DNA from 2 places in the Sanguibacter antarcticus genome. Region 1 is predicted to be linked to the other one. Evidence: predicted binding sites of a transcription regulator. Region 1 holds the regulator's gene; the other holds the start of a gene.
The links. Region 1 encodes HrcA, which represses chaperone genes, less so after heat shock. Its sites were predicted from a motif close to TTNGCACTCGNNNNNNNCGAGTGCNAA; they were not measured.

Region 1 (12,099 bases):
ATCACGATGACCTACGCCAGCTGGGCGAACAAGCGCCAAGACCCCATCGCCAACGAGCTCCGCCAGCGCATCGAAGGGCAGGACCTCGTATGAGCATCCCGGCTGCGTCCTCACAGACAGTGCTCGCGGAGGCGAGCGAGATCGGCAACCCCGTCGTCAACATCGGGATCTTCCTCACCTTCGTGGCGGTGACGCTCGTCATCGTCCTGCGCGCGTCACGGTCGAACAAGACGGCCGCGGACTACTACGCGGGCGGCCGCAGCTTCACCGGCCCGCAGAACGGGACCGCCATCGCGGGGGACTACCTCTCCGCAGCGAGCTTCCTCGGGATCTGCGGCGCCATCGCCGTCAACGGCTACGACGGGTTCCTCTACTCGGTCGGGTTCCTCGTCGCGTGGCTGGTCGCGCTCCTGCTCGTCGCCGAGCTCCTGCGCAACACGGGCAAGTTCACGATGGCCGACGTCCTCTCGTTCCGGCTCCGGCAGCGGCCGGTCCGGATGGCGGCGGCGCTCACGACCCTCGCCGTCGTGTTCTTCTACCTCCTCGCGCAGATGGCAGGCGCCGGAGGTCTCGTCGCGCTCCTCCTCGGGATCGACGGGACCGTCGGGCAGGGGATCGTCATCGCGGTCGTCGGCGCGCTCATGATCCTCTACGTCCTGGTCGGTGGGATGAAGGGCACCACGTGGGTGCAGATCATCAAGGCGATCCTCCTCATCGTCGGCGCCGGGGTCATGTGCGTGTGGGTGCTCGCCACCTTCGGGTTCAACCTCTCGGACCTCATCCAGGGGGCGATCGACACGTCGGGCAACCCGGCGCTCGCAGAACCGGGCGCGCGCTACGGCGCGAGCGAGACGACGAAGCTCGACTTCCTCTCCCTCGCCCTCGCCCTGGTCCTGGGGACCGCGGGCCTCCCGCACGTCCTCATGCGCTTCTACACCGTGCCGACGGCCAAAGAGGCACGACGGTCGGTCGTGTGGGCCATCTGGCTCATCGGCGTCTTCTACCTCTTCACCCTCGTCCTGGGTTTCGGTGCGGGTGCGCTGGTCGGTGCCGACACGATCACGGCGGCACCGGGAGGCGTGAACTCCGCGGCGCCGCTGCTCGCGTTCGAGCTCGGTGGGGAGATCCTCCTGGGCATCATCTCGGCGGTCGCGTTCGCCACGATCTTGGCTGTGGTCGCAGGGCTGACGATCACCGCTGCGGCGAGCTTCGCCCACGACATCTACGCGTCGGTCATCAAGCACGGCGAGGTCTCCCCGGACGGTGAGGTGCGGGTCGCGCGGATCACCGTCGTGGCGATCGGCGTCCTCGCGATCCTCGGCGGGATCTTCGCCAACGGGCAGAACGTGGCCTTCCTCGTCGCGCTCGCGTTCGCTGTCGCAGCCAGCGCCAACCTGCCGACGATCATCTACTCGTTGTTCTGGAAGCGGTTCAACACGCGAGGGGCGCTGTGGAGCATGTATGGCGGTCTCGGCTCGTGCCTCGTCCTCATCGCGTTCTCGCCGGTCGTCTCGGGCAAGGTCAACGCGGACGGCACGAGCGCGTCGATGATCCGTGACGTGGGGATCGACTTCTCGTGGTTCCCGCTCGAGAACCCGGGCATCGTGACGATCCCTCTCGCGTTCCTCCTCGGGATCGTCGGGACGCTCACGAGCTCCGAGCGCCCGGACCTGGAGAAGTACGCCGAGATGGAGGTCCGCTCGTTGACCGGCGCAGGCTCGGAGAAGGCGGTCCTGCCGCACTGATGGGCCTCTGGGAAGCCGTCTGAACGGTCCCGACACGCCGTCGAGGTCCCTCGGCGTGTCGGGACCGCGGGCAGGCTCGTGGGAGGATGAACCGTGTGACTCCCATCCCTTCAGCGGCCAACCTCGCCCGCATTCAGCCCGCGGCCACTGCACCGGAGCTGCTCCGCAACTTCTCGATCATCGCGCACATCGACCACGGCAAGTCGACGCTGGCCGACCGCATGCTCCAGATGACCGGCGTCGTCGACCCGCGTGCCATGCGCGCCCAGTACCTCGACCGCATGGACATCGAGCGTGAGCGCGGGATCACGATCAAGTCCCAGGCCGTCCGCATGCCCTGGGAGGTCGACGACGAGAACGGCGTGCCCACCGGGTACGCGCTGAACATGATCGACACCCCCGGGCACGTCGACTTCACGTACGAGGTCTCCCGCTCGCTCGCGGCGTGCGAGTCGGCTGTGCTCCTCGTCGACGCGGCGCAGGGCATCGAGGCCCAGACGCTCGCGAACCTGTACCTCGCCATGGAGAACGACATGGCGATCATCCCGGCGCTCAACAAGATCGACCTGCCGGCGGCACAGCCCGAGAAGTACGCCGAGGAGCTCGCGAACCTCGTCGGCTGCGAGCCGGAGGAGATCCTCCTCATCTCCGGCAAGACCGGCATGGGCGTCCCCGAGCTGCTCGACCGCATCGTCCTCAAGACGCCCCCGCCCACCGGAGACCCGAACGCCCCCGCGCGAGCGATGATCTTCGACTCCGTCTACGACACCTACCGCGGCGTCGTGACCTACGTGCGCGTCGTCGACGGACAGCTCAGCCCGCGCGAGCGGATCATCATGATGTCGACGAGAGCCGTCCACGAGCTCCTCGAGATCGGGGTCTCCTCACCCGAGCCGGTCCCGACGAAGGGCCTGGGCGTCGGCGAGGTCGGCTATCTCATCACCGGCGTCAAGGACGTGCGTCAGTCCAAGGTCGGTGACACCGTCACCAACGCAGCGAAGCCAGCCGCCGAAGCCCTCGGCGGCTACTCCGACCCCAAGCCCATGGTCTTCTCCGGTCTCTACCCGGTCGACGGCTCGGACTACCCGATCCTGCGCGACGCGCTCGACCGGCTCAAGCTCAATGACGCCGCCCTCATCTACGAGCCCGAGACCTCGGTCGCACTCGGGTTCGGCTTCCGCGTCGGCTACCTCGGCCTCCTGCACCTGGAGATCGTCCGAGAACGCCTCGAGCGCGAGTTCAACCTCGACCTCATCTCGACCGCACCCAACGTCATCTACGAGGTGACGATGGAAGACAAGTCGATCATCACGGTGACGAACCCGAGCGAGTTCCCCGGCGGCAAGATCGGCGAGGTCCGCGAGCCCATCGTCAAGGCCACGGTCATCGCACCGTCCGAGTTCATCGGTGCCGTCATGGAGCTGTGCCAAGGGCGTCGCGGTGAGCTCCAGGGCATGGACTACCTCTCTGCGGACCGCGTGGAGATGCGCTACATCCTGCCGCTGGCAGAGATCGTCTTCGACTTCTTCGACCAGCTGAAGTCCAAGACGCGTGGCTATGCCTCGCTCGACTACGACGTCATCGGCGACCAGGCCGCAGCGCTCGTCAAGGTCGACATCCTCCTCCAGGGGGAGCAGGTCGACGCGTTCAGCGCGATCGTGCACAAGGACAACGCCTACTCCTACGGCGTGATGATGGTCGGCAAGCTGAAGAACCTCATCAACCGCCAGCAGTTCGAGGTGCCCATCCAGGCAGCGATCGGCGCTCGGGTCATCGCACGCGAGACCATCCGCGCGATGCGCAAGGACGTCCTCGCCAAGTGCTACGGCGGTGACATCTCCCGCAAGCGCAAGCTGCTCGAGAAGCAGAAGGAGGGCAAGAAGCGCATGAAGACCATCGGGACCGTCGAGGTGCCCAAGGAAGCCTTCATCTCCGCGCTGACGTCTGACCAGACGGAGACCAAGGACAAGAAGAAGTGACGACGGACCCGACGAGGTGACGCTGCTGTGAGCCCCGCACTGCCTGACGGGGAACCGGTTCCCGACGACGGGTCGCTGCCCTCCTGGGTGACGGCCGGCGCAGCCGACCGTGCATTCGGCGTCTACCTGCACGTGCCCTTCTGCACGGTGCGCTGCGGGTACTGCGACTTCAACACGTACACCGCGAGCGAGCTCGGCGGCGGAGCGAGCCAGAACGCGTACGCGACGACCGCGCTCGCGGAGATCGCTCTTGCACGGCAGGTCATGGAGCGTGCGGGGCTCCCGCCGCGCACGGTCTCGACCGTGTTCGTCGGCGGGGGCACCCCGACCCTCTTGCCCGCGGGCGATCTCGCCCGGATGCTCGACGGTGTCCGAGACGCCTGGGGTCTGGCACCCGACGCCGAGGTGACGACCGAGGCGAACCCTGACTCGGTGACGCCGGAGTCTCTCGCGCTCCTCGCGGACGCGGGCTTCACCCGGGTGTCGTTCGGCATGCAGTCGGCCGTGTCGCGGGTGCTGGCGACCTTGGAACGGACCCACGACCCACGGCGGATCCCTGACGTGGTGCGCTGGGCCCGTGACGCTGGTCTCGAGGTGTCCCTCGACCTCATCTACGGCACGCCCGGCGAGTCGCTCGACGACTGGCGCACGAGCGTCGAGTCGGCGTTGGCGACGGGGGTCGACCACGTGTCTGCGTACGCGCTCGTCGTGGAGCCCGGGACCAAGATGGCCGCCCAGGTGCGTCGAGGCCAGATCGACCTGCCGAGCGAGGACGACCAGGCGGAGAAGTACGAGCTGGCCGACGACCTCCTCACGGAGGCAGGGCTCGACTGGTACGAGGTGTCGAACTGGGCGAGGACCGTCGACGGAGCGCAGCGTGCGTGTCGTCACAATCTCGCGTACTGGCGTGGCGAGGACTGGTGGGGCGTCGGACCGGGCGCACACTCGTACATGGGCTCGAACGAGCCGGGAAGTCGCGGTGTCCGCTGGTGGAACGTCAAGCACCCGCTGCGGTATGCGGCTCGTCTCGGTGAGGGGCTGAGCCCTGCGGCCGGTCGCGAGATCCTCGACGACGTCTCCGCCCAGCTCGAGACCGTCATGCTCGGAGCGCGGCTGCGCGAGGGGCTCGATCTCGGCGTTCTCTCGACGCGGGCCCGACGTGCTGTGGCCGGGCACATCGCCTCCGGGCTCGTCGACGGCAGGGCGGTGCTGCGCGGGCGGGTCGTGCTCACGCGCACGGGCCGGCTGCTCGCCGACACGGTCGTGCGCGACCTGACGGACTGACCACCACGGACCGACCGCACGGACCGACCACGACGAGCTGATGACGACGGATGATGACGACGGACTGCTGATGGACCTCAGATGACTCTGGCGCCGACCTCTGTGAACCAGCCCGTCCCTCCCGACGGTCCGAACGGCGCTGCGCGCAAGCCGGTCGCGCCGCGCCCCTCGGGTCGGCCACCGAGGATCTACGGGCTCGACGCGCTCCGTGCCGTCGCTGTTCTCGCAGTGATGGCGTTCCACTTCTTCCCGACCGTCCTGCCAGGCGGGTTCATCGGAGTCGACGTCTTCTTCGTCCTCAGCGGCTTCCTCATCACGACGCTGCTCGTCCGCGAACGGGTGCGCACGACGAGGGTGTCGCTCCGCGCGTTCTGGGTGCGCAGGGTCAGGCGTCTCGTGCCGGCGCTGGTGCTCGTCGTCGTCACGTGCACAGCCTTCGCGGGGGTCCTCGGCGGCGACGTGCTCGTCGGGATCCGCAGCCAGGTGGCCGGTGCGCTGACCTTCTCGAGCAACTGGGTCTACATCGCCGAGGGGGCGACGTACTCCAACGACCTCAGCCCGCAGGTGTACCAGAACTTCTGGTCGCTCGCGGTGGAGGAACAGTTCTACCTCCTGTGGCCTCTGGCTCTCGTCGCGGTGTACGCGACCAAGCGCTCACGGACGGTCGGGCTCGTCGCGACCGGTGCGATCGGTGTCGCCTCCGCCGTGCTCATGGCTGTGACGTACCAGGTGGGCGAAGACCCGTCGCGTGTCTACTACGGCACCGACACCCACCTCTTCGGCCTCATGGCCGGTGCTTTCTTCGCCTTGTGGTTCGCGCCGCGCGAGCCAGGAGACGACGCTCGTCCGACCTGGTGGCGGGTGCATCGTCCGACCGTCGGGTGGGAGCGGTCCGCTGTGGTGCTCGTCGGGCTGCTGAGCGGGAGCGGGCTCGTCGTCCTGGCGCTCTTCCTCAGGACAGGATCACCGTTCACCTATCGCGGCGGGCTGGTGCTCGCGTCGGTCGCCACCGTCGGGGTCGTCGCGACGGTCGTCCGTGGGCAACGGGTGGCGCGTCTCGTGGAGAGAGGGCCGCTGCGGTGGGTGGGGCAGCGCTCGTACGGCCTCTACCTGTGGCACTGGCCCCTCGTCGTGCTGGTCGCTCAGGTGCTCGACGGGGCGCTTCCTGGGCACGCCTCGCAGCCTGTCGTTGCAGTGACGGCCACCGTCCTGACCCTCGTCGCAGCGTGGGCGTCCTACCGGTTCGTCGAGAAGCCGGTCCTCGACCACGGGCTGCGGGCCGTCGGCGCCGAGGTCGTCCGGCGCGCACGCGACCGCATCGATGCTGCCTGGATCGAACGCCACGGGGGATGGCGCACCCACGGGCGCCGCGCGAGGCTCGCTGCCTCCACCCTGGTCGTCGTGCTCGTCGTCGGGGCGGTCGGCGCGGCATTCGTCCGTGAGCCCGCGCAGTCCGCCCTCGAGGCCCAGATCCTCCGTGGGCAGGTGGTCGCTGACGCTACGACCCAGCACGAGGCACCGACGCCAGACGCGACAGAGCCGGGGGACGAGGCCGACCCAGGGAGCGCCGACGAGGGTGATGCGGCTCCCGAGCCGTCGAACGGACCGACGCCGACACCGACCGCGCCCGCGCCCGCACCAGCACCGGTTCCTGCCCCCGGACCGCCTCCTGGAGACCAGGTCACGGTCATCGGGGACTCCGTGACCCTCATCAGTGCGGCCGCGCTGACGGCCGCGCTGCCCGGCGTCTACATCGACGCCGCGGTCTCCCGTCAGATGAAGACGACACCCGAGGTCGTGGTCGGGCTGCGCGACGCCGGTGTGCTGCGCCCCTACGTGGTCGTCTCTCTCGCGACGAACAGCACGGTGACCGACAGGGTCATGGACGAGGCCATCACAGCGATCGGCGCCGACCACCACGTCGTGCTCGTCACCGGCTACGGCGACCGTCCATGGATCGGGCCGACCAACGACCAGATCCGGGCCGCCGCCACCAGGCACCCCAACGTCGTCGTCGCGGACTGGCAGAGCGCGCTGACGGCTGCCCCAGAGGGGATCGGCAAGGACGGCGTTCACCCTCAAGGCCCTGGCCAGGACCTCTACGCGAGCACGCTCGTCGCAGCGCTGACCGAGGCCGCGGGACGCGCCAGCACCGGCTGACGCGGTCCGTCAGGGGGCGGGCGCAGTGACGAAGTCGATGAGCTCTTCCACCCGGCCGAGCAACGACGGCTCGAGGTCCGCGTAGCTGCGCACCGTCCCGAGGATCTTCTTCCATCCCAGCGCCACGTCCGTCTGGCTCTCGGCCGGCCACCCGAGCTCGCGGAGGATCCCGTACTTCCACTCCGTGCCACGATCGATCACGGGCCAGGCCTCGAGGTCGATCCGGTCTGGCCGCACGGCCTGCCACACGTCGACGTACGGGTGGCCGAGGATGAGCACCCTGCCCCCGGGGAACTGACGCATGACGTCGTCGGCGATGCGCCGTTCTTTGCTGCCGGGCACGAGGTGGTCGACGAGGACACCGACCCGGCGGCTCGCGCTCGGACCGAACTCGGCGAGCGCGTCCGCGAGGTTGTCCACACCGTCGAGCCCCTCGACGACCACACCCTCGATCCGCAGGTCGTCGCCCCACACCTTCTCGACGAGCTCGGCGTCGTGCCGTCCCTCCACCCAGATGCGGCTCCCTCGAGCGACGCGTGCGCGTGCGCCCGCGACGGCTCTCGAGCCAGAGGCGGTGCGCGACGGTGGGACAGGGCCCGTCGACCGGTTCGCAGGGACGAGCTCGACCGGCTCGCCGTCGATCCAGAAGCCGGGACCGAGCGGGAAGGTACGGGTGCGTCGAGCGGCGTCTTCGAGGACGACGACGTGCATTCCGCCGGACTTCTCGGTCCGCAGGACTGCACCCACCCACCCGGTGGTGACCTCCTCGACGACGAGCCCGGGCTCAGCCGGGACAGGTCGGGAGACGGGGCGTGCGCTGCGCGTGCGGGACCCGGCGGACAGGACGTCGTGGGAGTAGCGTTCATGGCTCACGCGAGGAAGGCTAGCCGCACACCGGGGAGAGTGACCTGTGCGACACGTGGGCAGACGACCGCGGGCACGTCGTAGAATTAGCACTCAGGTTCGGTGAGTGCTACCAGGGTCGGTGCGTGCGACCGGCACAGAGACGGCACGAGGAGTGGAGGCAGGATGGCGGCTGGCGACGACCGCAGGCTCGACGTGCTCCGCGCGATCGTGGAGGACTACGTCCAGACGCGCGAGCCTGTCGGTTCCAAGGTGCTCGCTGAGCGCCATGCCCTCGGCGTCTCCTCCGCGACGATCCGCAACGACATGGCGGTGCTCGAGGAGGGCGGCTACATCGCGCAGCCCCACACGTCGGCCGGGCGCGTGCCCACCGACAAGGGCTACCGGATGTTCGTCGACAGGCTCTCCTCCGTCAAGGCGTTCTCCAGCGCGGAGAAGAGCGCGATCGAGACGTTCCTCGCCGGTGCGGTCGACCTCGACGACGTCGTCACGCGGGCCGGGCGGCTCCTCGCCCAGCTCACCGGCCAGGTCGCCGTCGTCCAGTACCCGTCGTTGCGACGTTCGGGGCTGCGTCACCTCGAGCTCGTCGTGCTCGGCGAGCGCAGGCTCCTCGTCGTCCTCATCACCGACACCGGCCGCGTCGAGCAGCGCACCCTCGAGCTGACCGAGCCTCCCGACGAGACCTTCCTCGTCGACCTCCGGACACGGCTCAACGTCGCCGCGGCCGGCCGCCGGCTCAAAGAGCTCCGGGCCGCTCTCACCACGCTCGCGGAGACCTACCACCCGGTCGATCGTGATCTTGTCGAGCGGATCGCGGACGTCATCACCGAGACGCTCTCCCAGGAGAGCGAAGAACGCATCGTGCTCGCCGGTACGGCGAACCTCGCCCAGGCGGGCATGCGGTTCGAGCACGCGCTGCGTCCTGTCCTCGAAGCGCTCGAAGAGCAGGTCGTCCTCCTCAACCTCCTCACGGAGATGGCGGAGGACTCCGCCGGCGTCAACGTGCGCATCGGTCGAGAGACGCAGCTCGCCGGGCTCTTCGAGACGTCCGTCGTCACGACCGGGTACGGCTCGGACGGTGACGCGGTCGCAACCATCGGCTCGATCGGCCCCACCCGGATGGACTACCCCGGCACCATCGCCGCCGTGCGAGCAGTCGCCCGCTATCTCTCGAGGATCCTCGGTTCGTGATCCTTCTCGTCAGACCCCGAGCAACCCCCACCAGAACGGCAGAGAGCATTCAGTGACTGATTACTACGAGATCCTCGGCGTCAGCCGGGACGCCAGCCACGACCAGATCAAGAAGGCGTACCGCAAGCTCGCGCGCGAGCTGCACCCGGACGTCGCCGGTCCAGAGGCCGAGGACAAGTTCAAGGACGTGTCCCGGGCCTATGAGGTGTTGTCCAACGCGGACAAGCGTCGCTCGTACGACATGGGCAGCGACCCGTCGGCTCCCGGCGGTGGCATGGGAGGCGGGTTCGGCTTCCAGGACATCTTCGAGACGTTCTTCGGCGGCGGGCAGGCCCAGCGCGGACCCATCCCACGCTCCCGCCGTGGCCAGGATGCCCTCATCCGGCTGGACCTCGACCTCGCGGAGACCGCGTTCGGCGTGCGCCGCGAGATCCCGGTCGAGACCGCGGTCGTCTGCGGCACCTGCTCCGGCTCGTGCTGCAGCCCCGGGACCTCGCCGCGGGTGTGCGACGTGTGCCACGGCCGCGGGACGGTCCAGCGGGTCGCACGCTCGTTCCTCGGCCAGGTCATGACGACCGCACCGTGCGCCGCGTGCCAGGGATTCGGGACGACGATCCCCGAGCCGTGCGCCGAGTGCGCCGGCGAGGGCCGCATCCGCAGCCGCCGGACGGTCGCCGTCGAGGTTCCCGCCGGCGTCGAGACGGGAACCCGGATCAAGCTGACGTCCCAGGGGGAGGTCGGCCCCGCAGGCGGGCCTGCCGGTGACCTCTACTTCGAGATCCGCGAGCGCAAGCACGAGACCTTCCTGCGCCGTGGTGACGATCTGCACTGCACGCTGGAGGTTCCGATGACGGCGGCCGTCCTCGGCACGGTCGTCGAGCTGCAGACGCTCGACGGGCCCGAGAAGCTCGACCTGCGCCCGGGGACGCAGCCCAGCCAGGTCATCACGCTCAAGGGCCTGGGGATCGGTCACCTGCACTCGACCGGCCGTGGCGACCTCAACGTCCATGTCGAGGTGCAGATCCCGAGCGGGTTGTCCGACGAGCAGGCGGAGCTGGTGCGCCAGCTGGCCGCGCTGCGCGGGGAAGAGCACGTCGACGGACAGATGTCGGCTGCGCACCCGGGTGTGTTCTCGCGGCTGCGTGACAAGTTCGCGGGTCGGTAGTGAGCGCGCCCGTCTTCCTCGCCGAGCCCGGCGCGCTGTCGTCGTGCGAGCCAGGGAGCACGTTCGTGCTCGACGGGGACGAGGGTCGGCACGCGGGTGTCGTCCAGCGGCGTGGCCCGGGGGAGCGGATCGACGTCGTCGACGGTGCGGGCGTGCGGCTGCGCTGTGTGATCGCGTCGGTGCAGTCGTCGACGCTGGACCTCGTGGTCGAGGACGTGGTCCACGAGCCCGCCGACGGTGTCGAGATCGTGCTCGTCCAGGCGCTCGCCAAGGGCGACCGTGACGAGATGGCCGTCGAGGCCGCGACCGAGGTAGGCGTGGACGCGATCCTGCCGTGGCAGGCGGAACGCTCCGTGGTCGTGTGGCGCGGCGACCGGGCGGCGAAGTCGCGTGCGCGGTGGGTCGGGGTGGTGCGCGCTGCGACGAAGCAGGCTCGTCGGGCCGTCATGCCGCGTGTCGGGCTCGTGGTGGACGCTGCGGGCCTCGTCACGGCCGTCGAGCGCGTCCGGGCGGGCGGCGGAACGACGCTGGTCTTGCACGAGGAGGCCACCCGACCGCTGGCGGAGGTCGAGCTCCCTGCGACCCGTGCCGTGGCTGCGTCGGGCGAGATGCGGGCTGCCCCGGACGTGCACGACGGGGACGGACCTGACGAGCGGGTCCGAGAGGTGATGCTCGTCGTGGGGCCCGAGGGCGGGATCAGCGACCGCGAGCTCGCGCGGCTCGTCGATGCCGGCGCGGTGCCGGTGCGGCTCGGCCCGCACGTCTTGCGCACGTCGACCGCGGGACCTGTCGCGGCTGCTCTCGTCGCACAGCGGCTCGGGCGCTGGCGCTGACGACGCGGTGCAGACGCGCTAGCCTCGGAAGATGACCACGGACCACGACACCGAGACGATGCCCGCCGACGCAGACTGCCTGTTCTGCAAGATCGTGGCGGGCGACGTCCCAGCCGACGTCGTCGCGTCGAACGATCGCGTCATCGCGTTCCGGGACATCAACCCGCAGGCTCCGATGCACGTGCTCGTCGTGCCGCGTGAGCACTACGGTGACATCGCCCAGCTGGCCGCTGGCGCGCCCGACCTGCTCGCGGACGTCGTCGCGCTCGCTGACGAGGTCGCCAGCGAGCAGGCAGACGGCCAGTTCCGGCTGATCTTCAACTCAGGACCGCACGCCGGGCAGAGCGTGTTCCACGTCCACGGGCACGTCCTCGGTGGCGCTCACCTCGGGTGGTCGCCCGCCTGACCACGCCCGCTCCGCGTGCGGCCCGCAGCGGTGCGAAAGATAGACTGCACCGATCGAGGACGACACGTCCGGACGAGCACGGACCACGGGAACGAGCACACCGCCACATGGCAGCAGACGACACGAGCGCGGGAGCGCCACACACCCACGTCGAGCACCGGATCGTCGTTCCGGTCGGTGTCTCCGTCTCCGCGCTCCTCGGCCCGGTCGACTCGGTGCTCCGCGCCATCGAGGCGGGGTTCCCCACCATCGACGTCCGGGTCCGCGAGAACGAGATCGCACTGCGCGGCCCTGCCGCTGACCTCGCGCTCGCGTCCCGTCTGGTCGACGAGCTCATCGACGTCGCCGCGGCAGGGACGCCGCTGACCGCCGACGTGGTGGCGCGCTCGATCACGATGCTCACCGAGCAGTCGGCGACGCGACCCACCGACGTGTTCACGCTGAGCATCCTGTCCAGCCGCGGCCGGACGAT
Region 2 (17,056 bases), 1.3 Mb from region 1:
TGGTCGAGCACGGTGGGCGCATAGAAGAGCGAGCCGATGTCGGAGCGATGGACCCCGCCCGCGAGGATGCGTGCGCCCCGAGCGATCGCGTCGTCGACGTGCGTCTGGACGCGGGCGAGCTGCGCAGGCGTCGTCAGGCACCCGACGTCCGCGGAGAAGTCCATGGCCCCGGACAGCCGCAGCGACCTGACGCGCTCGAGGAACGCGTCGAGAAACGCGTCAGCGACCGCCTCGTGCAGGACGAGGCGCTCCACGGACATGCAGAGCTGGCCGGTGTTGCCGAAGCATGCGCGCACCGCGCCTGCCGCCGCGACCGGGACGTCAGCGTCCTCGGCCACGTACAGGGGGTTCTTGCCACCCAGCTCGAGCGTCGCTCCGACAAGGCGTTCGCCGGCACGTGCCGCGATGCGCCGTCCCACAGCGGTCGACCCGGTGAACGCCACATGGTCGACCTCGTCGACGAGCGCCGCACCGATCTCACCGCCACCGACGACCACCTGGAGCACGTCGTCGGGCAACCCTGCCTCAGAGAGCGCCGCAGCGGCCCAGAGCGCCGTGAGCGAAGTCTGCGGATCCGGCTTCAGCACTACGGCGTTGCCGGCCACGAGCGCTGGCAGGACGTCCGCCATGGCAAGCGTCAGAGGATAGTTCCACGGCGCGATGACACCCACGACACCCACAGGCCTGCGATGGACCACGGCCTGGGTGAGCAGCGGAAGCATCCCGCGCACACCGTGCGCCCGGAGGTACGCGGGTGCCCGGACACCGTAGTGCCGGGTCACCTGGGCGATGTCCGCGATCTCCTCGAACGCGTTGGCACGTGTCTTGCCCGACTCGAGCTGGATGAGATCGAGCACCGCGGACTGCCGGTCCAGGACGATGTCGTGGAAGCGCAGAAGGACCGCCGCACGCTCGCGCACGGGGCGTGCCGCCCACCGCGTCTGAGCATCACGAGCACGGTCGACCGCGCGGGCGACGTCGAGCACAGAGGAGAGCGGGAGGTCGGCGAGCGGCGCCCCGGTGAACGGCGCGAGGCTGCGGTGCGTGCCTGCGTCGTGCGAGGTCACGACGTGCGCAAGGAGCGGCGCGACGACCTCGGGTTCGAGGAGGAAGGTGGCCCGGGGGTCGTTCTCCGGGTCGATGAGGCCGTCGACGGCCGGGCCGTCGGATCCTGAGCTGCTCGACATACGGGCAGAGTACGCGCTGGCGACGACGCCCTGCACCCCGGGGACGCTCGCGACAGGTCGAACCTCGCTACGCCAGCCGGCGACCCAGGACGACGCACTCTGCGTCGCTGTACCCCAGCGCGGTGTAGAAGCCCTGGACCGCGGCGTTCGCCTCACGGACCATGAGCTGCGCCTTCTCCGCCCCCTGCGCCGCGAGCCAGGCCTCCGCCGCGACGACGAGCATCCGTCCCAGACCCGCGCCACGGGCGGGCTCGTCGACCGCGAGGTAGTAGAGCCAGCCGCGGTGGCCGTCAAAACCGGCCATCACGGAGCCGACCGGGGTCCGCAGCGCGTCGGTGTCCCCCCGTGCTCCCGGGCGCACGACGAGGATCGTCGCGGTGGGGGTGGACCGAGCGTTGTGGATGTCCTGGTACGGGTCGTTCCACGGTCGGACGAGACCGCTCGAGCGCCACAGGGAGACGACGGTCTCGACGTCGCAGTCGCTGATCTCGTCGACCTCGAAGCCGCCACGCGGCTCCGACGTCATCGAGGCTGGTAGGGCGAGACGACGACCTCGACGCGCTGGAACTCCTTGAGGTCGGAGTAGCCGGTCGTCGCCATGGCACGCTTGAGCGCTCCGACGAGGTTGAGCGTCCCGTCCGCCTGGCGTCCAGGGCCGAAGAGGATCTCCTGGAGGCTTCCGGCGGTGCCGACGTGGACCCGCTCGCCACGCGGGAGCTCGCGGTGGTGGGCCTCAGACCCCCAGTGCCACCCGTTGCCCGGAGCCTCCTGCGCGCGAGCGAGAGCGGCGCCGACCATCACGGCGTCTGCGCCGCAGGCGACCGCCTTGACCAGGTCTCCAGCTCGGCCCACCCCGCCGTCCGCGATGACGTGGACGTAGCGTCCGCCCGACTCGTCGAGGTAGTCGCGACGAGCCGCTGCGACGTCGGCGACAGCGGTCGCCATGGGCGCGTGGATGCCCAGCGAGATCCGCGTCGTGTGAGCGGCGCCTCCGCCGAACCCGACGAGCACCCCGGCCGCGCCCGTGCGCATGAGGTGGAGCGACGCGGTGTAGGTGGAGGCACCGCCGACCACCACCGGGACGTCGAGCTCGTAGATGAACCGCTTGAGGTTGAGGGGTTCTGCGTTGGCGGACACGTGCTCGGCCGAGACCGTGGTGCCGCGGATGAAGAACAGGTCGACACCGGCGTCGATGACGGTCTGCGAGAACTCCTGGGTCCGCTGAGGAGACAGCGCACCAGCGACCGTGACGCCTGCGTCGCGGATCTCCTTGAGCCTCTGCGTGATGAGCTCGGGCTGGATGGGAGCCGAGTAGATCTCCTGCATCCGCCGTGTCGCGACCTCAGGAGAGAGGTGGGCGATCTCGGCGAGCAGGCTCGTCGGGTCGTCGTAGCGAGTCCACAGACCTTCGAGGTCGAGCACGCCGAGCCCGCCGTGCTGGCCGAGAGCCACCGCGGTCGCGGGGCTCATGACCGAGTCCATGGGGGCCGCGACGATCGGGAGGTCGAAGTGGTACGCGTCGATCTGCCAGTCGACGGAGACGTCCTCCGGGTCGCGGGTTCGCCGCGAAGGCACCACCGCGATGTCGTCGAAGGAATAGGCACGCCGTCCGCGCTTGCCCCGGCCGATCTCGATCTCGTTGCTCACTGGTCCAGGTTACCGTCCCTGCACGCTGCCCGTTCCACGGTGCCGGGACGAGCACCGCCGCAGACGCTCGTGCGCCGAGTGTCGGTGGTCGCTGCGATGCTCGTACCGTGGCCGCCCGACGGCCGCGGCAGACAGCACAGACACAGGTCAGGAGCGCACGCGATGACATGGACCACAGGTCCCCTGCTCGGATTCGACACGGAGACGACAGGTGTCGACGTGACCCAGGACCGCATCGTCTCTGCGGCGCTGGTGCGCCGAGAGGCTGGCACGACGGTGGCGCGCACCTGGCTGATCGACCCGGGCGTGCCGATCCCCGACGAGGCCGCCGCGATCCACGGCATCACCACCGAGCACGCCCGCGCGTCCGGCGAGCAGCCTGCACAGGCGCTCGAAGCCATCGCTGCCGAGCTTGCGCTCGCGCTCCTGGACGGTGTCCCGGTCGTCGCCTTCAACGCGACGTTCGACCTGTGCATCCTCGATGCTGAGCTCGCACGCCACGGACTGCCGCTGCTCGCCGACCGCATCGGCCGCGAGGTCGCCCCGGTGATCGACCCGTTGGTCCTCGACCGCGCTGTCGACCGCTATCGCCGCGGGAAGCGCAAGCTCGTCGACCTCTGTGGTGTGTACGCGGTCGCCGACTCGGGCAACCTCCACACGGCCGACGTCGACGTCGTCGCGACGCTCGACGTCCTCGCCGCCATGACGCTGCGGCACCCCGAGCTCGCCGAGCTCGACCTCCTGGCCCTGCACGCCTACCAGGCCGCTGCGCACCGCACGTGGGCCGAGAACTTCAACGCGTGGCGGGAGAAGCAGGGGATGACCGGGCCGGGTGCGGGCCTGAGCTGGCTCAGCGGTCACCAGCAGACTGCTCGGGAGGCACCCACGCAGCCAGCTCGCGTCGACTGACGAACTCTCGTCGACGGCCCGTGACCGGGTCGTCGAACGCGAGCGACCGTGCCAAGAGCTGTACCGGCGCCGCGTAGTCGTCGGGGGCGACGTCGTAGAAGCTCGGGTAGAAGTTGTCGTTGAGGATCGGGCTGCCGATCGAGGCCATGTGCAACCTCAGCTGGTGGATCTTTCCCGTGCGCGGGTACAGCCGAAAGCGTCGGAGGACCCCCTGCACGGGATCGGTGCACTGGTCGAGCATCTCGATCCGCGTCTCGGTGTTCGGCTCCCCCGAGACGATCTCGGCCTGCAGCACGCCTCGCTCCTTGACGACCCGGTTGCGCACCACGTGCGGGAGACCGACGTCAGGCTGCCCCGCAGAGACGGCCTCGTAGGTCTTGACGACGCGTCGTCGCGCGAAGAGCTCCTGGTACCGGCCGCGGACCTCCCGGCGCTTCGTGAGCACGAGAACCCCCGCGGTCACCCGATCCAGCCGGTGCGCCGGACTGATCTCAGACAGTCCGGTCGCCCGGCGGAGCCGCACGACGACGGACTCGACCACATAGGCGCCTCGCGGCATGGTGGCGAGGAAGTGCGGCTTGTCGACGACGAGGAGGTCGTCGTCTTCGTGGAGCACGTCGATCTCGAACGGGACGCGGCTCTCGACCGGCGGGTCCCTGTACAGGCTGACCGCGCCTCCGGGGACGAACGGTGTGGTCTCGTCGACGGGCTGCCCCCGGTCGTCGACGACCTCGCGTCCTGCGACCTTCTCCCGGAGCCGGGACTCGTCCGCCGGGAACCGCGCGACGAGATAGTCCAGCACCGTGAGCCACACCGTGTGCTCGTCCGTGCCCGGCACGTGGCCAGGCCCGGAGGTCACGCCACGCTGCGGCAGCTGCAGGCGCACCGGGTTGAGCCCGTCGCGCACGGGCAGTGGCGGAGTCCGCACCCGGTGCCCCCTCGCAGTCTCTCCTGCGTGCTCAGCGACCGGTGTAGTTCGGAGCCTCGACGGTCATCTGGATGTCGTGCGGGTGCGACTCTTTGAGCCCGGCCGGCGTGATGCGGACGAACTTCCCGCGCTCCTGCAGCTGCGGGATCGTGTGCGCACCGACGTAGAACATCGACTGGTGCAGCCCACCGATGAGCTGGTGCGCGACGGCACCGAGCGGACCGCGGTACGGAACCTGTCCCTCGATGCCCTCAGGCACGATCTTGTCGTCGCTCGACACGTCCGCCTGGAAGTACCGGTCCTTGGAGTAGGACGCCTTCTTGCCGCGCGACGCCATGGCTCCGATCGATCCCATGCCGCGATAGAGCTTGAACTGCTTGCCGTTGACGAAGACGAGGTCGCCGGGGCTCTCGTCGCACCCTGCGAGGAGGGAGCCGAGCATGACGGTGTCCGCGCCGGCGACGAGCGCCTTGGCGATGTCGCCGGAGTACTGCAGCCCGCCGTCGCCGATGACCGGGACCCCCGCCGGCTTGCAGGCCAGCGACGCCTCGTAGATGGCGGTGACCTGCGGGACGCCGACACCGGCGACCACCCGCGTGGTGCAGATCGATCCGGGCCCGACCCCGACCTTCACGGCGTCCGCGCCTGCATCGACGAGAGCCTGCGCACCGGCGCGGGTCGCGATGTTGCCGCCGATGATCTGGACCCCGTTGAAGAACGGGTCGGCTTTGAGCGTGCGGATCATGTCGAGCATGAGCCTCGCGTGACCGTTGGCGGTGTCGGCCACGAGAACATCGACGCCGACCTCAGCCAGAGCGCGCGCACGCTCGAGCGCATCGCCGAAGAAGCCGATGGCTGCACCGACGATGAGACGGCCCTCGCCGTCCTTCGTGGCGTCGGGGTACTGCTCGGACTTGACGAAGTCCTTGACGGTGATGAGCCCGCACAGGCGTCCAGCGTCGTCGACCAGGGGAAGCTTCTCGATCTTGTTCTTGCCGAGGAGCGCGGCGGCGTCCTCACGGGAGATGCCGACCGGCCCGGTGACGAGGGGCATCGGCGTCATCTCGTCGCGCACCCGTCGCACCGCGAAGGCCGAGGGCGGCACGAACCGGAGGTCGCGGTTGGTGATGATGCCGAGGAGGATGCCCTGCTCGTCGACGACGGGCAGACCAGAGACGCGGTACTGGCCGCAGAGCGCATCGAGCTCGGCGAGCGTCGCGTCCGGCCCGACGGTCACGGGGTCGGTGATCATGCCCGACTCGGAGCGCTTGACGAGGTCCACCTGCTGGGCCTGCGCCTCGATGGAGAGGTTGCGGTGGAGGATCCCGATGCCACCGTGGCGGGCCATGGCGATCGCCATGCGCGCTTCGGTCACCGTGTCCATCGCGGCCGAGAGGAGCGGCACAGCGACGCTGATCTCACGGGTGAGACGAGCTGTCGTGTCGACCTCGCTCGGGATGACGTCCGTCTCGTTGGGCAAGAGCAAGACATCGTCGTAGGTGAGGCCGGTAAATCCGAAGGGGTCGTGGGACTGCGTGCTGCTCGACTCTCTCATGTGGGGAGTCTACGCATCGCGCTGACCGCTCGTCGGGCAGCGGCTGAGCTACCTCGAGATCGCGAGGACCTCGTGCAAGAGGCCGTGGAAGCTCCGCACCCGGCTGACGTTCGCTGCGAGCGGCAGGTCTGCCGCGGCATCGTCGCTGCTGAGTCCGACAAAGATCGGGAGGTCGGGCTGTGCGTCGTGCAGCGCGTGGACGATGCCGAGCTCGGGGCGTGTGAGCGACGTCACGAGGACGGTGGCGACCGGGCGGACCATGGTCACCAGCTCCATCGCTCGGTGCGCGTTCGACGGACCGGTGACGACACGCGCAGTGACCCCTTGCGCGACGAGCGCCGCGCCGAGCGCGTGCATCGCGAGCGGCTGCGGGTCGTCCACCGCCGAGAACAGCAGGACGATCTTGCGCATCCGGCTGGGGTGCGAGGCGCTCCCGCCGGACTCGACGTCGGCGCGTGCCTCGCGTTCCCGGATGAAGTCACCGAGGACCGTGAGCGTGGCGCTGGCGAGAAGGACCTCGGGAGCCTCGCCAGGCTTGGCGAGGACGGTGCGTGCCGAGAGCCTGCGCACGGTCGGCTCGACGAGCGTGGTCCACCACTCGGCGGGGTCTTGGTCTGCCTCGAGCGTCAAGAGCCGGACGCACGTGGAGAGGTTTCCTCGCAGCACGGCGTCCACGATGTCCGAGGACGTGATCTCCGGTGTCGCGACGGGGGCGGCGAGGCGGAGCGCAGGACGCTCCGGGGTGTCTGTGCGCACCGGGCGCAGCGGCGCGACCCCGGCGATCCCTGGCACAGCCCCTCTGGGGTCAGGCTTCTGCGGCTCGACTTCGATCCCGGCCGGGGTGTCGTGACCCGGTTGCGCCTCGGAGTCGGCGAGGGCGAGCGACTCGCGCAGCTCGGCCTCGACACGCTCTCTGGTGGTCGAGCTGAGGTCGAGAGCGAGAGCGGAGCGGGCGGCGTCCACGGGAGCGACTCCGTCGAGGGCGAGGCGCCGCATGACCATGAGACGCGCTACGTCGTCGTCGGAATACCTGCGGTGAGCGCCGGCAGAGTGCTCGGACGGGCCGAGCCCGTAGCGCCGGTCCCAGGTTCGCAGGGTGGCAGGAGCGACTCCGAGCCGGCGCGCCACGACGGCGACCGCGAGCCCCGGAGAGGTCGCCCCTGACTCCGCGCCGGTGTGCGGGTCATCGAGCGGTCGCACATTCGTCATGGGTTGATTGTGCCGAGACTGAGAGGCGAGTGCCACCTGAGTCCAGGACTTCGACCACTGCCCGGTTGTTCGAAGGTTGTTCACATACGGCCGGAATGTCAATTGCTGAACAACCCGACACTTTAGGACATAGCGTGCGGATCGGCCTGAACGTTGACGCTTTGACGACCGAGAGTCGGTGAAGCGCTTTGAAACTGTATCGATCCACCGGGTTGAACAACCCTTGAAACGGTTGTAGGTTGGGCGCAGCACAGAACGCGTCACAGTGAATCAGCACCCGGTGAAGCACCCGATCGATCGAAGGATGGAACGATGACTGAACTCTCGAGGCTCCCCGGACCCGTCATGGACCTCTGGGAATGGCAGTACCAGGGCGCATGCCGCGAGGTCGACGACACGCTCTTCTTCCACCCCGAGGGCGAGCGCGGAGCGGCGCGTCGCCGCCGCGCCGAGGCCGCGAAGGCCATCTGCAACGGGTGCCCCGTGATGATGGAGTGCCGCGAGCAGTCGCTGGCAGTCCGCGAGCCCTACGGCGTATGGGGCGGGTTGAGCGAGGACGAGCGGTCCGCCGCTCTCGCAGGCACCGCACGAACAGCACTTCGGAAGGTCGGCTGAACCTCCCCTCACTGGGAAGCGCGCCCACCGGGTCGCAGCTGCACGACGAGAGAGGCCCCGCAACCACATGGTTGCGGGGCCTCTCTCGTCGTGCAGCTGATCGAGACGATCAGGCGATGACCGCGAGCACGTCGCGAGCCGAGAGGATGAGGAACTCCTCACCGTCGTACTTCACCTCGGTGCCGCCGTACTTGCTGTAGATGACCTTGTCGCCGACAGAGACGTCGAGCGGGACGCGGTTGCCGTTGTCGTCGATGCGACCGGGGCCGACAGCCAGGACCTCGCCCTCCTGGGGCTTCTCCTTGGCGGTGTCAGGGATAACAAGACCGGAGGGCGTCGTGAGCTCGACTTCGAGAGCCTTGACGACGATCCGATCCTCGAGCGGCTTGATGGAGACCGACACGCGGACCTCCCCTTTCGCAGAGTGATCAGGACAGTTCGGGTGGGGCCGCGCCTCGCTCGATCGCCGTCGCGGGGGTCGATCAGGTGTGGTGCGGAACCACTGCCAAATCTATGCCGCCATTAGCACTCGGTCAAGGCGAGTGCTAGACCTCGACCCAGGAACCTCCCGCGAGCGTCGCCTCCTCTGCATCAGTCAGCGATCATGTTGCTGCGCTGCGACAGGTCGAACCCGGTCAGAGCCACTCGGGAGAAGGCGTCGAGGGACGCTGTCCTGGCCTCGAGGTCCGACCCCTCGGGGACGGTCCCGTCGGTGGCATAGGCGTCGTACACGTCGGGGTCCATGAGCTGGCTGGTCCGGTCTGCGGACCAGTTGTCGATCTTCCACCCGTCCTCCTGGACGACCGTGTACGACTGGTCACCCCAGACCACCCGAAGGATCTCCTCCCCCTCCGAGATCAACGACTGCACGATCTCGTACCGGTACTCGACGACCACGTCACCGTCGCTGCCGCCGTCCATGACGGTCTCGAGGTCGAGCTGACGCACCGAGAGACGAACACCGTCGTACGGAGCGGGAGCGAAGCCTGGCTCCTCGTCCATCCATCCGTCCGAGCTCGTGTTCGCACTCGAGTCAGTGCCTGATCGCGTCTCGTCGGTGATGGGAGCGCGGGCGTTCTCGGTGTAGCTCGGAAGGACGGTCTCCGTCCAGGCCTCCCGTGCGGTGTCGCTGGAGTCGTAGAGCATCGGGCCGTCGAAACCATTCTCGATGATGAAGGTCGTCGTGAAGTCGACTGCTCCGCGAAGGTCCTCTGCCGTGAGCGAGCTCCCGCTCGCCTTGGTGAGGTCGACGGCGAGAAGCGGGCTGTCCGGCGAGAGGACGGCACCGCTGTAGGTGCCGTGCTCGTCCGTCTCGTCCGGGCCGGCGATGATCCCGAGCTCCGCGTTCAGGCTGCCCGTCAGGCTGTCCGCACGAGCGGCCGCGGGCGTCGCATCCTGCGTGGGCGCAGCGGCCGGAGCGTCGGTCTCGGGCGACGCGCAGGACGCGAGAACGACGGTCAGGGCGAGTGCGGACGTCAGGGCGATGCGCTTCATGGGGCTCCAAGCAGTCTCGAACCGTAAGGCCAGGCTTGGGCACCTGGATCATCACGGGAGGATGAACGGTTGAGATGTCCATCTTAGTAAGAATGCCCGTGTGAATAACGGAGGCACGAGGGTGAAGGACGAGAGCCAGACAGGCGCACACGCCCTCCACACCGCCAGCCGTCCCGGTCAGGTGGTCGCGACGAGCGACGCGCCCGGGACGCGCTCCCCGACCGGGAGCACCTCGGCGAGCGTGTTGTCCGGCGGCGCGAGCGGGCAGGCCCATGCCGGGTCGTAGGCGCACGACGGGTTGTACGCGAAGTTGAGGTCGATGACCAGCCTGCCGTCCGCGGACGGTCCAAGGTCGGCGCCCTTGATCGTGTCGAGGAGATACCGCCCTCCCCCGTACGTCCCGCCGGCCCGTCCCGCGCTCGCGTCCTTGACGGGGACGAACAGGCCGCCACCGTACGAGCGCAGCGCCCAGAGCCCGAGCGAGCCCAGGCCCTCGAGCTCCACCCTCCCGATCCGCTCGAACGGCACCACGCCGTCGGTGCCGGTCGGGACGTCGAGGCGCCCTGCCGGCGCTGGGAGGACCTCGACCTCGAAGCGGTACGCCGGGTCGTAGGCCGCGACCTCGAGCCCGGTGAAGGACGTCTGAGCGTCCGGCCCCAGCGGAGATGCCGGGTGGGTCGCGAAGAGGTCGTCGCGGTCCCGCACCCAGGCCGCGCGGGCGGCGACCGGGTCGTCGAGCGCGATCGACCGGACCCGCGCATACGAGGCGGCCGTCCGTCGACGCCAGTCCATGACGTCGAGCACCGTGCGTGCTGCGTGCCCCGTCTGCGTTGCTTCTGCTCCCGTGTCCACAGGGTCGTCCTCCGTCGTCTGGGCCGACTGGTCGACCACCGGCGCCGGTCCGGCCTCTCCCGACGTGGTGTGATGTGACATGAAGCGGGGCAGCCAGCCGCAGCGTCCGCCGTCGCGCGCCGCCCCGCCACATCATTTCTCACCGCACGCATCCCCGCCGATCGGCGGGCCGACGAACGAGACGAGTCAGGATCCCGATGAGTGAGCCGTCCGACGCACGCGTAGCCGTCTACATCGACTTCGACAACATCATCATCTCCCGCTACGACCAGATCCACGGTCGCGGTTCCTTCCACAAGCACAAGGCGAAGAACCTCGTCGTGCAGCCTCCGGACACGGCTGCCGACGTGCGGCACCGCCTCCTCGAGGCGACGGTCGACATCGATGCTGTCCTCGACTTCGCCTCGTCGCTCGGCACCGTCGCGATCAGCCGCGCCTATGCCGACTGGTCGGTCCCCGTCAACGCGAGCTACCGCTCTCAGCTCGTCGACCGCGCCGTCGACCTCACCCAGCTGTTCCCGACCGTCGCGTCGATGAAGAACGGCGCGGACATCCGGCTCGCGATCGACGTGATCGAAGACCTCTTCCGGGTCCCGGACCTCACGCACGTCGTCATCGTGGCAGGCGACTCCGACTACATCGCGCTCGCGCAGCGCAGCAAGCGGCTCGGACGCTACGTCGTCGGCATCGGCGTCGCGGGTGCGACGAGCGCATCCCTCGCCGCTGCCTGCGACGAGTTCATGGACTACGACGCGCTGCCGGGGACAGCCGAGGACTCGCTCGTCGAGGAGCCGCCGGCACCGGTCGTGGAGCGTGCCCCCAAGACCCGCACCCGAGCGGCTCGGACCACCGAGGACAAGGCCGCGTCGAACGATGCTCCTGAGCCCGCAGCCCCGTCGCGCGCACCGGAGCAGACCGGCACGACCGAGGCACCGGCCGCGTCCCAGGGCGAGACGACGGACTCCGGCGTCCCGATCCCGAAGCGTGGACCGAGCGGGCTGCTCGTCCGCGCGCTGCGCCTCGGGCACGCCAAGGACGACGCGGAGTGGCTGGGCACGGGCGCGGTGAAGAACCACATGCTCCGGATGGACCCCACCTTCAACGAGAAGGCGCTCGGCTACCGGACCTTCACCGAGTTCCTGCGGTCCAGAGGCTCGTTCGTCGAGGTCGACGAGACGGGGACAGCCCGCAAGGTCAAGCTGCGCGCGGCCTTCCACCCCTAGCCCGACGCACCGTCGGCAGGCCCCGGGGGTCGCGGGTCGCGGTCGAGGCAACCGTGAAAGGATCACGGCATGGATTCCTCCGCGCTCGCGAAGCTGCTCGACCCGGACGGTTGGGCGCTGCTCAACGCGATGCCGCCGTATGACGAGAAGCTGGCGATGGTGCTCTCCGAGCGGCTGCGCGCGAAGGGCCTCGACCCTGAGCTGGTGGCGCTCGTCCTCACGCAGTCTCGGTTGCGCGGCAAGGCGCACAGCAAGTTCGGCGAGTTCGCGGACGGGATGCTCTTCACGCCGGCGGGGCTCGAGCAGGCGACCCGGCTCGTCGTGGCTGCGCGGCACGCTCAACGGTACGTCGCTGCGGGGATCGAGCAGGTCGTCGACCTCACGAGCGGCGTCGGTGCAGACGCCATGGCTTTTGCCGGCATGGGCCTCAAGGTCCTCGCGACCGAGATCGACGAGGTCACCGCGGCGATCGCGACGGTGAACCTGCGTGCGTTCCCCGAGGCTGTCGTCCGGTACGGCGACGGCCTCGGGCTCGACCTCGTCGCCGAGGGGCTCGCTGGCCCGACAACCGGGATCTACGCAGACCCCGCACGCCGGACCCGGTCGGGCAAGCGGATCTTCGACCCCAAGGCGTACGCGCCCGCGCTCGACGACGTGTGGGCGCTGCGCGCCGTGGTCCCCGCGGTCGGCATCAAGGTGGGCCCGGGGATCCCCCACGAGGGCCTCCCCGAGGACTGCGAGGCGCAGTGGGTCTCCGTCGACGGCGACGTCGTCGAGGCCGGGCTGTGGTTCGGCCCGTTGGCCCCGGACGGCCACGGGCGCACCGCGCTCCTCCTGCGCACCACCGGTGGGCGCTCCGACGCGCGGACCTTCCGCAGCGACCGCGCGCCCGGCGCCACGGAGGGCCTGCCTCCGGAGTGTGTCGACGGTGTCGCGGGGGTCGGTGGGTATCTCTACGAACCGGACGGCGCGGTCATCCGGGCAGGCCTCGTCGCCGACGCCTCACGCGTCCTCGGCGGGCGGCTCCTCGACCGCACGATCGCCTACGTGACGACCGACACGCCACACGCCGAGACGCACGACGTGCCGCTGGCCACCGGGTACCGCATCCTGGACGTCATGCCCTTCAGTCTCAAGCGCCTGCGCACCTACCTCCGCGAGCGGGACATCGGCCGGCTGACCATCAAGAAGCGTGGCACCGCCGTCACACCCGAGCACCTGCGAGGCCAGCTCGGCCTCAAAGGCACGCAAGAGGCGACGATCGTGCTGACGCGGGTCGCCGGCTCCCAGCAGATCCTCGTGGTCGAGCCCCTCGACCGTCCCGGGAGAGAGTGACGATGCACCTGCCCTTCGCGCACTCCGAACGATCGTCCGTCGGCATCGAGTGGGAGCTCGCGCTGGTCGACAAGGACTCGGGCGACCTGCGCCAGGTCGCGCAGACGATCCTCGACGCCGTCGCGCCCGCCGACGGGTCCCAGCACCCGCACATCCGTCAGGAGCTCCTCCTCAACACCGTCGAGGTCGTCTCGGGCGTGTGCCGCACGGTCCGCGAGGCGGGAGACGACCTCGAGCGCAGCATCGAGGAGATCCGCACGCTCACCGACCCGCTGCGGGTCGAGCTCATGTCCTCGGGCACGCACCCGTTCGCCCGGTGGACGCAGCAGAAGGTCACCGACAAGCAGCGCTATGCCACCCTCATCGACCGGACGCAGTGGTGGGGCCGGCAGATGCTCATCTACGGCGTCCACGTCCACGTCGGCATCGAGGATCGCGCCAAGGTCCTGCCGATCTCTCGCGCGATGCTCACGTACTTCGGTCAGCTGCAGTCCTTGTCCGCGTCAAGCCCGTTCTGGGGCGGCAAAGACACGGGGTACGCGTCCAACCGGGCGCTCATGTTCCAGCAGCTGCCGACCGCAGGCCTCGGGTTCCAGTTCGAGGAGTGGGACCAGCTCGAGGCGTACGTCGCTGACATGCTCCACACCGGTGTGATCGACCAGTTCGACGAGGTGCGGTGGGACCTGCGGCCGTCGCCGCGGTTCGGCACGCTGGAGACCAGGATCTGCGACGGCGCATCGAATATCACCGAGGTTCTCGCCCTGGCTGCGCTCAACCACTGCCTCGTGGAGCACCTGTCCACGATGCTCGACGAGGGCAAGGAGCTCCCGTCGATCCCTCCGTGGTTCGCCCAGGAGAACAAGTGGCGCTCCGCGCGGTACGGGATGGATGCCATCCTCATCCTCGACCGAGCAGGGAACGAGGAGCTCGTCACCGACTCCATCACGCAGTTGCTGACGGAGCTGGAGCCGGTCGCCGCTCGCCTCGGGTGCCTCGAGGAGCTCGACAGCGTGCGCACGATCATGCGGCGCGGCGCGGGCTACCAGCGTCAGCGCGCCGTCGCCCGACGCAACGGCGGCGAGCTCGGTGCGGTCGTCGCCTCGTTGGTCGCGGAGATGCGGGCGGGCAAGCCGCTCTAGGCTGCGCGGGCTCGGGGCGCGCCTGCATGCGTCGCCGCTCTCTACGCACTACTACTTGGCTATACCTACTACCAGGTATAGCCTGTGTCCTGTGAACGAGATCGCACGTGACCCCCAGCTGCTCAAGGGCATCCTTCCGACCCTGGTCCTCGCTGCGCTCACCCGCCACGAGTCGTACGGGTACGAGCTCGTCACGCGGCTGCAGGACGCGGGGCTCACCGAGATCGCACCAGGAACCGTCTACCCGGTGCTCGCCCGGCTCGAACGGGACGGCGACCTCGAGGCACGCCTCGTCGCCTCGCCGTCCGGTCCGGCACGCAAGTACTACAGCCCCACGCCCGCAGGCCGCACACGTCTCGCCGAGGGCACCCTCGCCTGGGATGCGCTCGCCCGCGTCGTGCAGACGATGACATCAGCCACCGACCCGACCACCGACGGAGACGACAGATGACCACCTCCCCCGACCGCACGCGTGCATCGGACGTCCTGCGCCGGGAGGCGTGTCTGGCGCACCTCTCGCTCTTTATGGACGACCTGCCACGCGCCCGACGCCGGTCGATCTACCGGGACCTGCGGGCAGAGCTCACCGCCGCCGCGCGCGAGGACGGCATGACCCGAGCAGTCCGGGACCTGGGCCCGGTCGCCGTCCTCGCCCACGGGTTCCGCGAGGCCGAGGGACGGCCCTTGCCGCACTGGATGCACGGCGCGATCGCGGCGAGCGTCCTGGCGGTCACCTGGGTCCTCACCACGCTGACCTACATGCTCGGCATCCTCGACGCGTCGTGGTCCGCAGCGGCAGACCCCGCGACGCCCGTGACGACCGGCTCGTACCTGTGGAACGACTTCACGGTCCGCACGTCCGGCGACGCTCTCTCCGTCGAGAGCAACGGCCTCGGCTTCCTCGTGATGCTCGTGGCCTGCTGGGTCGTCGCGTTCGTCGTCGCGCGCGGGTGGCGCGCCTGGACCCGCTAGCAGCCCGTACCGACCGGGTACGCACCGACTGCGACGGGCAGGTGGCCGAGTGCAGGTTGATGCCCTCGCAGCACGGCGACGAGGGTGTCCAGCGTCCCTGCGTCCCTGCCGTAGGCCGCGATCTTCACCGGTGCGTTCGAGGTCTCAAGGACGTATGGCACGTCAAGGGCGACAGCCACGTCGCCCCCGAGCGCCGTGGTCGTACCGGTGACGAGCCGTACCTCCGAGTCTGCCGCCGCTCCAGGGGCCGCGACGACGAGCCCGCCGCGCTCCGCTGCCGCCGCAAAGGCCTCCTGAACGGCAGACCCGCCCCCGACGAGCCGGATCCGGTCACCCACGAGCGAACCGGTGCACTGTCCGGTGAGGACCGTCACGGCAGCGTCGCTCAGGGCACGTGCGGCAGAGCCCGCAGACCCGATCGTCCCCGGCCCGACAGGTGTGGTGTCCTGTGCCCGCGAAGCCAACGTCTCCTGCCAGCGCATCATCGTGATGACCCGCCCGGCCGCCTCGTCCAGCCGTGCCCGGGAGAGTGTGCCTGAACCCACCGCGTCGATGATCGCCTGCCGTGCGGCGACCGAGTCCACCGGGGTGAGCAGCAGGTCAGCCCCCGCTGCCAACGCCTCGACCGAGGCCTGGCCCGGCGCACGGCCAGCAGTGACCCCGCCCATGTCGAGGCCGTCGGTCACAGCGACACCGGTAAAGCCGAGACTCTCACGCAGATAGGCGTAAGCCGGAGCCGACAACGAGGCCGGCACCCCCGGCTGCCACGCCGTCACAGCGATGTGACCCATCATGATCATCGGCGCTCCCGTGTCGACCGCGTCGGCGAACGGGACCAGATCACGTGCCTCGAGCTCCGCCGTCGACGCCCCTTGGACAGGCAGCTCCGCGTGAGAGTCGACCGTCACGCTGCCGTGCCCAGGAAAGTGCTTGACCGCTGGCAGGATGCCCGCGTCGAGCGAGCCGGCGCTCTCCGCACCAGCGATGCGCGCGACCGCGTCGGGCGCCGAACCTGCCGATCGGGAACCGATCGTCGGGTCCGCCGGGCCGATCGTCACGTCGGCGACCGGCGCGAAGTTCATCGTGAACCCGGCCGCACGGAGCTCCGACGCCCGAGCCTCCGCGGCCTCGCGGACCACCGTCTCGTCGCCCGCAGCACCCGCCGCGGAGAACGACGGAAACTGGGTGAAGGGCAGGCCCAGCCGTTGGACGAGGCCGCCTTCCTGGTCGACCGCGACGACGACCGGCCAGGTGCGACCGTCCGCCGCGCCCGCGTCGGCGAGCTGGGCAGTCGTCGTCCGGACCTGGTCGACCCCTGTCACGTTGTCGCCGAAGAGGATCGCACCAGCGAGCCCGAGATCGGTGATCTGCGACGCGATCGCCGTCGCGTCAGGCCCCGCATAGCGCGCGACGATGACCGATCCGGCAACCCGTTCGAGCGGCAGCGCCGCGGCGTCCGCGACGCCCTGCGCCAGGTCCGCTTCGGTAGGTCCCCAGGCCAACCGGGGAGAGGATGCCGAGCCCGGCTCCTCCCCGGACGGTGTGCCCAGCCCTTCGGGAACGTCACCGTAGGGCACTGGTCGAGAACCGGGCGCAGGCGCCGCACCGACGTCGCCCTGCTCACCCCGTCCCACCACGACGAAGGCGGCGAGCCCGGCGAGAGCCGCCAGCGCGAGCGCGAGGAACCACGTACGTCGAGTCATCGTTCTGCCGAGAGCCGTCGTCATCACTCGGACGGGCTCAGATGCAGACGGTCGTCAGCGGCATGGACGAGTCCACGGGGATGTCCAGCTGTGACGGCTCGACGCCGGCCCGCACGACGGCGGAGCCGAGCGCCGCGATCATCGCCCCGTTGTCCGTACAGAACCGGATCGGTGGGATCCGCAGGGAGATCCCGGCCTCCGCACACCGAGCAGCCGCCATCTCCCGCAGCTGCGAGTTCGCGGAGAAGCCCCCACCGATGACGAGGGTGTCGATGTCGTGACGCTGGC

Region 2: groES (co-chaperone GroES) is a predicted target of HrcA. The motif match lies at 8,573-8,599, and genes of this name have one in related genera.

The regions. Positions count from the first base shown of each region.
Region 1 is NZ_PDJG01000001.1:694,870-706,968, forward strand. Features, by position in the region: gene ATL42_RS03100 (DUF485 domain-containing protein) at 1-93, shown strand, start outside; gene ATL42_RS03105 (solute symporter family protein) at 90-1,745, shown strand; gene lepA (translation elongation factor 4) at 1,832-3,724, shown strand; gene hemW (radical SAM family heme chaperone HemW) at 3,752-5,008, shown strand; gene ATL42_RS03120 (acyltransferase family protein) at 5,090-7,168, shown strand; gene ATL42_RS03125 (DUF3097 domain-containing protein) at 7,178-8,041, opposite strand; gene hrcA (heat-inducible transcriptional repressor HrcA) at 8,198-9,223, shown strand; gene dnaJ (molecular chaperone DnaJ) at 9,276-10,388, shown strand; gene ATL42_RS03140 (16S rRNA (uracil(1498)-N(3))-methyltransferase) at 10,388-11,221, shown strand; gene ATL42_RS03145 (histidine triad nucleotide-binding protein) at 11,253-11,627, shown strand; gene ATL42_RS03150 (PhoH family protein) at 11,735-12,099, shown strand, end outside.
Region 2 is NZ_PDJG01000001.1:2,010,256-2,027,311, forward strand. Features, by position in the region: gene ATL42_RS09135 (succinic semialdehyde dehydrogenase) at 1-1,187, opposite strand, end outside; gene ATL42_RS09140 (GNAT family acetyltransferase) at 1,255-1,713, opposite strand; gene ATL42_RS09145 (GuaB3 family IMP dehydrogenase-related protein) at 1,710-2,834, opposite strand; gene ATL42_RS09150 (exonuclease domain-containing protein) at 2,997-3,743, shown strand; gene ATL42_RS09155 (pseudouridine synthase) at 3,685-4,671, opposite strand; gene guaB (IMP dehydrogenase) at 4,703-6,226, opposite strand; gene ATL42_RS09165 (MerR family transcriptional regulator) at 6,275-7,435, opposite strand; gene ATL42_RS09170 (WhiB family transcriptional regulator) at 7,748-8,050, shown strand; gene groES (co-chaperone GroES) at 8,160-8,453, opposite strand; gene ATL42_RS09180 (substrate-binding domain-containing protein) at 8,642-9,544, opposite strand; gene ATL42_RS09185 (DUF1684 domain-containing protein) at 9,722-10,336, opposite strand; gene ATL42_RS09190 (NYN domain-containing protein) at 10,594-11,619, shown strand; gene ATL42_RS09195 (THUMP-like domain-containing protein) at 11,689-12,954, shown strand; gene ATL42_RS09200 (glutamate--cysteine ligase) at 12,957-14,093, shown strand; gene ATL42_RS09205 (PadR family transcriptional regulator) at 14,185-14,544, shown strand; gene ATL42_RS09210 (hypothetical protein) at 14,541-15,065, shown strand; gene ATL42_RS09215 (glycoside hydrolase family 3 N-terminal domain-containing protein) at 15,062-16,768, opposite strand; gene tsaD (tRNA (adenosine(37)-N6)-threonylcarbamoyltransferase complex transferase subunit TsaD) at 16,806-17,056, opposite strand, start outside.